DNA from 2 places in the Pseudonocardia tropica genome. Region 1 is predicted to be linked to the other one. Evidence: predicted binding sites of a transcription regulator. Region 1 holds the regulator's gene; the other holds the start of a gene.

Evidence for each region. The regulator HspR, encoded in region 1, represses chaperone genes until heat shock. The targets are predictions, from matches to a motif close to ANNTTGAGTNNNNNNNACTCAANNT.
Region 2: lon (endopeptidase La) is a predicted target of HspR. The motif match lies at 1,880-1,904, and genes of this name have one in related genera.

What each region holds. Positions count from the first base shown of each region.
Region 1 is NZ_JBEDNP010000001.1:65,871-70,282, reverse strand. Features, by position in the region: gene dnaK (molecular chaperone DnaK) at 1-417, shown strand, start outside; gene grpE (nucleotide exchange factor GrpE) at 456-1,118, shown strand; gene dnaJ (molecular chaperone DnaJ) at 1,207-2,433, shown strand; gene WHI96_RS00340 (heat shock protein transcriptional repressor HspR) at 2,433-2,894, shown strand; gene WHI96_RS00335 (MDR family MFS transporter) at 2,925-4,223, opposite strand; gene WHI96_RS00330 (ABC transporter substrate-binding protein) at 4,382-4,412, shown strand, end outside.
Region 2 is NZ_JBEDNP010000015.1:52,776-57,187, reverse strand. Features, by position in the region: gene lon (endopeptidase La) at 1-1,842, opposite strand, end outside; gene WHI96_RS21945 (hypothetical protein) at 1,999-2,700, shown strand; gene WHI96_RS21940 (hypothetical protein) at 2,697-3,671, shown strand; partial or broken gene WHI96_RS21935 (YbaK/EbsC family protein) at 3,682-3,945, opposite strand; gene WHI96_RS21930 (DUF2516 family protein) at 3,989-4,300, opposite strand.

The DNA.
Region 1 (4,412 bases):
GACATCGACCGCATGGTCAAGGAGGCCGAGGCGCACGCCGAGGAGGACGCCAAGCGTCGCGAGGAGGCGGAGACCCGCAACCAGGCGGAGACCCTCGTCTACCAGACGGAGAAGTTCGTCAAGGAGAACGACGAGAAGCTCCCCTCCGACGTCAAGGACGCGGTCAACGCCGCCCTGGGTGAGACCCAGGAGGCGCTGAAGGGCACCGACCACGAGGCCGTCAAGTCCTCGATGGAGAAGCTCGCCACCGAGTCCCAGAAGATGGGGTCCGCCCTGTACTCGCAGCCCGGTGCCGAGGGCGCCGCGGGTGCCGGTGCCGAGGGTGGTGCCGGTGCGGCCGGTGCCTCCGACGCGCAGGACGACGTCGTCGACGCCGAGATCGTGGACGACGACAAGGACGCCAAGGGCGACAAGTGACGGCCGGCGGCCATCCACGGGACGACAGGACGGTCGACATGGCTGACGAACAGAAGCAGGAGGAGCCGGTGACGTTCCGGGACCGCCGCAAGGTGGACCCGGAGACCGGCGAGGTCCGTCCCGACGCCGACGCGACCGGGGCCGCCGACACGGCGGCCCCGGTCGGGGACGGCGACCAGGTCGCGGGCCCGGCTGACGGGGAGGACCCGGAGGTCGAGAAGCTGCGGGCCGAGGTCGCCGAGCGCACCGCGGACCTGCAGCGGGTCAGCGCCGAGTACGCCAACTACCGGCGCCGGGCCGACCGGGACCGCGAGCAGACCAAAGTGGACGCGAAGGTCTCCTTCGCGAACGACCTGCTGGTCGTGCTCGACGACTTCGAGCGAGCCGCCCAGCACGGCGACCTCACGGGACCGTTCAAGGCCGCGGCCGACAAGGTCACCGCGGTGCTGACGAAGCTCGGTCTCGAGCCGTTCGGGACCGAGGGCGAGGCCTTCGACCCGCAGTTCCACGAGGCCGTGCAGCACGAGCCGGCCGAGGGCTCCGGCCCCACGGTCACCGTGCTGTCGACGGTGCTGCGCCGTGGCTACCGCATCTCCGACCGGGTCCTCCGGCCGGCGATGGTGACCGTGCAGGACCGCCCCGAGGCTCCGGCCGGGGGCGGCGCGGACGCCGGCGACGGCGAGCCGCAGAACCCCGCCTGACCAGGGCGGACAGGGACGTGACCGCGCGGTGCGGTGGGAGGCGAGCGGCCTCCCGCCGCACCGCGGGTCTGATCGGGAAGGAGGCGGAGTGACCCAGCGTGACTGGATCGAGAAGGACTTCTACCGCGAGCTGGGCGTCTCCTCGACGGCGTCCCAGGACGAGATCAAGAAGGCGTACCGCAAGCTCGCCCGCGAGCTGCACCCGGATGCGAACCCCGGTGACGAGAAGGCCGAGGCCCGCTTCAAGTCGGTCTCCGAGGCCTACGGCGTGCTGGGCGACGAGTCCAAGCGCAAGGAGTACGACGAGACCCGCGCGATGTTCGCGGGCGGCGGCGGCTTCGGCGGGTTCGGTACCGGGGGTGGCTTCCCCGGCGGTGCGCGCCCCGGTGGCGCCGGCCAGGGCGGCTTCGACATCAACGACCTGTTCGGCCAGGCCGGCCGCTCCGGCGGTGCCGGTGCCGGCGACTTCAGTGACATCCTCGGCGACATCTTCGGCCGCACCGCGCGGAACAACGCAGGCGGTGCGGGCGGGTACGGCACGGCCGGTGCCCGTCGCGGCCAGGACGTCGAGAGCAGCCTGACCATCTCCTTCGACGACGCGGTACGCGGCGCGACGGTGCCGATCAAGCTGTCCTCGCCGGGGCGTTGCGAGCGCTGCGGCGGCACCGGGTCCCGGCCCGGCAGTACCCCGCGCACCTGCCCGACCTGCTCCGGTCAGGGCCTGGTGAACCGCAGCCAGGGCGCGTTCTCGTTCTCCGAGCCGTGCCGCGACTGCCGCGGGACCGGCCGCATCATCGACGACCCGTGCCCCGAGTGCCACGGCGACGGCGTGTCCACCCGGACCCGGTCGCTGACGGTGCGGGTGCCCGCGGGCGTCGACGACGGACAGAAGGTCCGGCTCGCGGGCCAGGGCGAGCCCGGTCGCGGCGGCGCACCCGCCGGTGACCTCTACGTCACGGTCTCGGTCACCCCGCACCGGATCTTCGGGCGTTCGTCGAAGAACTCCGACGACCTGACACTCACCGTGCCGGTGACCTTCCCCGAGCTGGCTCTGGGTGCGACCCTGACGGTGCCGACGCTCGACGGCACCGTCTCGCTGCGGATCCCGCCGGGGACCGCCAGCGGCCGGACGTTCCGGGTGTCGGGACGTGGGGTCGAGCGCAAGAACGGGAAGAAGGGCAATCTGCTGGTCACCGTCGAGGTGGCGGTACCGCAGAAGCTGGACGACGCGGCGACGAGCGCACTGGAGGCCTACGCCGAGGCGACGTCGTCGTTCGACCCGCGGGCCGATCTGCTCGGTAGCACCAGGAGGTGATGGCGGTGGGCGGACGACGCACCCCCCGGGACGGGGAGGAGCCGCTGACCGTCGACGTGGCACACGACAGGCCGGTGTTCGTCATCTCGGTCGCCGCGCAGCTGTCCGGCCTGCACGCCCAGACCCTGCGCAGCTACGACCGGATCGGCCTGGTCAGCCCGGGCCGGTCCGCGGGCGGCGGGCGTCGCTACTCCCAGCGCGACATCGCGCTGCTGCGCGAGGTGCAGCGGCTCTCCCAGGAGGAGGGTGTGAACCTCGCGGGCGTCAAGCGGATCATCGAGCTGGAGCAGATGGTCGACGAGCTCTCGGCGCGCCTCGAGGAGGCCACCGCCGAACTCGACGCGGTCCGCGCCGCCGCCGCGCAGGCCACGGCGGCGGTGCACCGGTCCTACCGGCGTGACCTCGTGCCGGTGGACCGGCGCCAGGCCGTCGTGCGCTGGCGCCCCGCCGACGACGGCTGAGCCCCCCCGGACGGGTGCGGCCCGGGCGGCTCAGGCCGCCGTCAGGACCCCACGGCGGGCCAGCAGCCCGAGCACCACGGCGCCCAGCAGCGGGACCGCGGCCAGTACCGCGAACGGCAGCGCCGGCGGGAAGGCCGGGTCCAGCAGCGCGCCGACGCCCGTCGACCCGACGAGCACCATCAGTCCGCCGAACGAGGCCAGCACCCCGAAGTGGGCGCCCAGCCTGCGCTCCCCGGCGAGCCGCGGCACCAGGTCCTGCGCCACCGGCACGGCGAGCATCTCCCCGAGGGTCAGCAGCAGCACCATCAGCACCGCGGGGGCGAGCGCCCACCACCCCGGCAGGCCCGGCAGCAGCCGCGCCACCGCGACGACGATGAACGACGCGGCCATCAGGCAGAACCCGAGCACCACCGAGGGGCCGGCCCCGATCCGGTGTCCCCACGTCGTCACCCGCATCTGCAGGGTGATGACCAGCACCGACATCAGCACGAACAGGAATCCCAGCGCCGCGGTGCGGCCGATGCGCTCCAGCTCGTCGGGCAGCGCCAGGTACAGCTGGTTGTAGGACAGCAGCCAGCCCGAGTAGCCGGCGGCGAACAGCATGAAGCGCCGGTTGCCCAGTACCTCGCCCCAGCCCGCGAGCATGGGCCGTCCGGCCTGCTCGGCCTCCCGCCACGGCAGCCACCGCCAGTGCGCCAGCCCCACCAGCACGAAGCCGACGGCGGCGACCAGGCAGGCGAGCTGGAAGTCGACCAGCATGAGCGCGGTGCCGACCAGCGGCCCGGTGACCGTCCCGATCTGACCGGCCACGGCGAACATCGCGAACACCTCGGTCCGCGGCGGGCCCTCCCCGGCGCGCTCCCGCTCCCCGGCCTCCCGCGCCAGCGACGACTCGACGGCAGGCGAGAACAGGGCGGCCGCGAACCCGGTCAGCAGTGCCCCGCCGATGACCGCGGGCAGCGTCCCGGCGGCCCCGAGGAGGATGAATCCGGTCACGCGCAGCGCACACCCGGCGAGCACGACCGGCTTCGCACCGAACCGATCGGTCAGGGTCCCGCCGATCACGAAGAGCCCCTGCTGGCTGAACGTCCGCAGCCCCAGCACGAGCCCGACGGCCGCCGCGGCGAGCCCGAGGTCCTCGGCCAGGTGCGTGGCCAGGTAGGGCAGCACCATGTAGAAGCCCACGTTGAAGGCCAGTTGGGTGCTGATCAGCAGCTTCATGACCGGCGGGAGCCCGCTGAAGTGCGCCCGGCGACCCACGCGGAGCGGGGCCGCGGGACGCGGGTCCGACTCGGGATCGGCGGGGCGGCGGAGCAGACTGCGGAGCACCACGAAGTGGTACCAGGTCGCCCACTGCAGTCGCGACTCGATGGCAGTAACGACATATGCGCATGCATGAAGATACTTGACCGTGTGTACAGGCTTACCGAAGATCTTCCGGGCGCCGGGTGACACACGGTCGAGGGCGCCGGAGAGGACAGGTCGCCATGCCCGCCGTCGTAGCACCCCGTCGTTCCC
Region 2 (4,412 bases), on a different contig from region 1:
CTCGATGAACAGCACGTCCCCACCGGTACCGGTCACCGCCAGCCCGGTCGCGACGCCCGGCACCGAGGTCCGCTCCGCGGACTCCGGCGTGAACCGCGGCCGGCCGAGGTAGGTGACCAGCGCGTCCGCGTCGACGTGCACCGGGCGCTGCGCGTCGGAGGCGTCCAGCTGCACGGCCACCTTCCGCAGCACCTTCGCCAGGCCGCGCTCCAGCTGCCGGACACCGGCCTCGCGGGTGTACTCGGCGGCGATCATCGACAGGGCGACGTCGGTGAACTCCACGTCGCCGTCGTCGAGACCGGCCTTGGCGACCTGCCGCGGCAGCAGGTGGTCACGGGCGATCGCGACCTTCTCCGGCTCGGTGTAGCCGTCGAGCGTCACGATCTCCATGCGGTCGGCCAGCGGGCCGGGGATCGCGGAGCCGTCGTTCGCCGTCGCCAGGAACAGGACGTTCGACAGGTCGAGGTCGACCTCCAGGTAGTGGTCGCGGAACGTGTGGTTCTGCGCCGGGTCGAGGACCTCCAGCAGCGCCGCGGTCGGGTCGCCGCGGAAGTCGCTGCCGACCTTGTCGATCTCGTCGAGCAGCACGACCGGGTTCATCGAGCCGGCCTCGCGGACGGCGCGGACGATGCGGCCGGGCAGCGCGCCGACGTAGGTGCGCCGGTGACCGCGGATCTCCGCCTCGTCCCGGACGCCGCCGAGCGCGACGCGGACGAAGTTCCGGCCGAGCGCGCGGGCGACCGACTCCCCCAACGAGGTCTTGCCGACGCCGGGCGGGCCGACCAGCGAGAGCACCGCGCCCGAGCCGCGGCCGCCGACCGTGTCGAGCCCCTTGCGCTCACGACGGGCGCGCACGGCGAGGAACTCGACGAGGCGCTCCTTCACGTCGTCGAGGCCGGCGTGGTCGGCGTCGAGGATGCGACGGGCCTCCACGAGGTCCGACGAGTCGGTGGTCGTGGTGCCCCACGGGATGTCGAGGACGGTGTCGAGCCAGGTCCGGATCCAGCCGGACTCCGGGCTCTGGTCCGAGGAGCGCTCCAGCTTGCCGACCTCGGTCAGCGCGGCCGTACGGACGTCGTCGGGGAGGTCGGCGGCCTCCACGCGGGCGCGGTAGTCGTCGGAGCCCTCCGGGTCGTCCTCACCGAGCTCCTTGCGGATCGCGGCGAGCTGCTGGCGGAGCAGGAACTCGCGCTGCTGGGCCTCCATGCCCTCGCGGACGTCGTTCGAGATCTTGTCGGTGACCTCCTGCTCGGCGACGTGCTCCTTGGTCCACCCCAGGAGCTTCTCCAGCCGGACGTCGAGGTCGGTCTCGGCGAGCAGCTCGGCCTTGTGCGCGACGTCGAGCCACGACGCCCACCCGGCGAGGTCGGCGAGCGCGCCCGGGTCGCTGGTCTGCTGCACGGAGTCGATGACCTGCCAGGCGCCCCGCTGCTGCAGGATGCCGACCACCAGGGCCTTGTACTCGCGGGCGAGCTCCTGGGTGCGGCCGGTGGGCTCGCCGGCGTCGACCGGCTCGGCCTCGACCCAGAGCGCCGCGCCCGGGCCGGAGACGCCCGACCCGATGCGGGCGCGCCGCTCACCGCGTATGACGGCGGCCCGGTCCCCGTTGGGGAGCCTGCCGATCTGCTCGAGCACGGAGACGACGCCGATGGCGCCGTAGCGGCCGTCGATGCGGGGGACGACGAGTACCCGTCTCCCGTCGTCGCGGTCCTGGGCCGCGGCGGTGGCCGCGTCCACCGCGGCACGGGTGTCGGAGTCGTCGAGGCGGACGGGGACGACCATGCCGGGCAGGACCACGGCGTCGTCGAGGGGCAGGACCGGGAGCGTCAGCACGTCACTCATGTCCTGCCCAACCACACGGAGACCCCTCCGCTTCCCGGAGTTGAGTCGTGTCCGCTCAGGGCGAACGCGGACCCCGGAGCACGTAACGGCGACCGCGGGCACGCCGAGTACGGCTGAGGCACCGGTGCGTGACCGGGCCGCACTCGGGAGGTCGGGATGCGGAACCGGCTCGGCGTGGTGGCCTGCGCGGTCGTGGCCTGCACCGCCTGCGGCCCACCCCCGGCGGACCTGCCGCCCCGGATCGTCCCGCCCGCGACGACGGCGTCGACCTCTGTGCCGACGCCCGTCCCGACCGGTGGTCCACCCGGGGTGGCGCCGCCGGTGCCGAGGACCACGGGAACGCCCCCCGCGCCGACCCCGTCCCGCGCGGGCCCCACCGTCGACGACCCCGCCGCGCCCACCACCACGGACCGCCCCACGAGACGCCCGCCGCCGCCCACCCGCCCCGGTGGCGGCGGGGAGCCGACCCGGATCGCCCCCCGGCTCGGCGGCGCGCCGCCACGCGGCTCGATCCCGGACAAGCTCGGGGGCGAGTACACCTTCGACGCCTACCGCGCCGAGCTGATGGCGGAGTGCGCCCCGGCCCCGACCGGCTGCGTCACGGTCGTGATCGACCGGGCCGCGTCGCCGCCGGGTGCCACCGGGAGCTGGTTCGCCTGCGCCACGACACCGACCCCCGGCACGCACCTGGCCACGATCGTCGGGCGGACCGTCCGCGTGACGGTCGGCTACAGCAGCTGCGATCCGATCGACGGCCTCCCGGCGGAGGAGCCCGACCCGGCCGCGGGCGACGGCGGCGAGCCCGCCCCGGAAGTGGGCGGAACCCCGCAGGACGACACCGGGCACGGCGGCGGGTGACCGCACCGCCGCGCCGACGACGCGTCGCCGGTCCGCACCGCACCACGCCCCCCGCGCCGACGCCGGTCGGCACCGGGCCGGCCGCGACGGGTCCGGCGCCGCAGCCCGGACCCGAGTCCCTGCCCCGGGCCCTGCAGGCGCTCGGCACCGTCGTCGCCCCGGCGACGCTGCTGACCGCGCTGCTCCTCTACTTCGGCCGGATGCACGCCTTCGGCTTCTTCGACCACCTCGGCGTCTCCTACACCGCGATGGACCTCACGCCGGCCGACTACCTGGTCCGCAGCGCCGACGGGATGATCCCGCCGCTCGCCCTGACCGGCACGGCCGTCCTGCTCGTGCTGTGGGGCCGTCAGCTCGTCCGCCCCCGGCTCTCGGAGCGGGCGCGGCTCCGGTCGCGCCGCGTCCTGGTGCCGCTGCTCGCGGCCGTCGGCGTCGGTGCGGGGGCGCTCGCCGTCGCCGACACCGCGGGTGCGGAGCTGTTCGTGCAGGTCCCGGAGCTGCGGGGACTCTCGCTGTGCGCCGCGGTCCTGGCGCTGCTCGCGGCGGCGCGGCTCGCCCGCGGGACCAGCCCGGTCCCGGCGACGGCCGCGGTCACCGAGTGGGGCGTGTCCTTCGTGCTGCTCGGCGTCGGGCTGTTCTGGGCGGTCGGGGCCTACGCGTCGGGCGTCGGCGCCGGGCGGGGCGTGCAGTTCGAGCAGAGCCTGCCGTGGCTCGCCGACACCACCGTCTACAGCGAGCGGTCGCTCGGCCTCACCGGACCCGGGGTCACGGTGACCCCGTGCGCCGGTCCGGACGCCGGCTACCGCTTCCGCTACGACGGTCTCAAGCTCGTCGTGCAGTCCGGCAGCCAGTTCCTGCTGCTGCCCGCGGGCTGGACCTCGACCGACGGGTCCGCCGTCCTGCTCCCCCGCGGGGGCGGCTACCGGCTCGAGTTCACCGCCGCGGAGGCCGCCCGCAGCACGGGCTGCTGACTCAGCGCGCGAGGTCCGGCACGACCTCGACGCCGGGCGACAGCCGGAGCGGCCAGTCCGCGGGGAGCCCGATCGGGGTGATGCCGCCGTAGGCCATCCCGGTCAGGGCGACGGCGTCCATCGGCGCGAACGACGCCTTGCGCACGTCGAGGCGGCCCTTCACCGCACCGTTGACGTCGACCCGGGTCGTCGCGAGGACCACGCAGGCGGCGTACCGCGTCTCGCCGCCGCGCCTCCCGGCGACGACCACGCAGTTCGCGGCAGGTCGGGCCGGTCCAGCGCCGGGACGGCCGGGAGCGTCCCGAGGACCGGGTGGCTCACCAGCGCGGTCCACCGCCCTGGACCTCCATCACCGCGGGCTTGACGTCGACCAGGTAGACCAGCGTCGCGACGGTGGCGGCCAGCCAGAACATGGCGCCGCCGAACATCGGGCCGTTCGTGATGATCAGCAGCAGCAGCGCGACGCCGGTGATGCTCAGCCACGCGTTCTTGGTGAGCTTGCCCGCCGCGGTGAAGGCGTCCGCACGTTGCATCAGTGCGTGCCCGAACGAGAACCCGCCGACCACCACCATGATCCACTTGATCACGAAGATGATCAGTTCATCGGGGGCACCTGGCAGTGACAACACGCGGCCAGAGTACGGACAACCCGGGCGCCGGTCACCTCCGGCGCCGTATCCGTGCGGGACGGTCCGTGTCCCGCACACGACGGCGCCCCCGGCCGATCGTGGATCGGCCGGG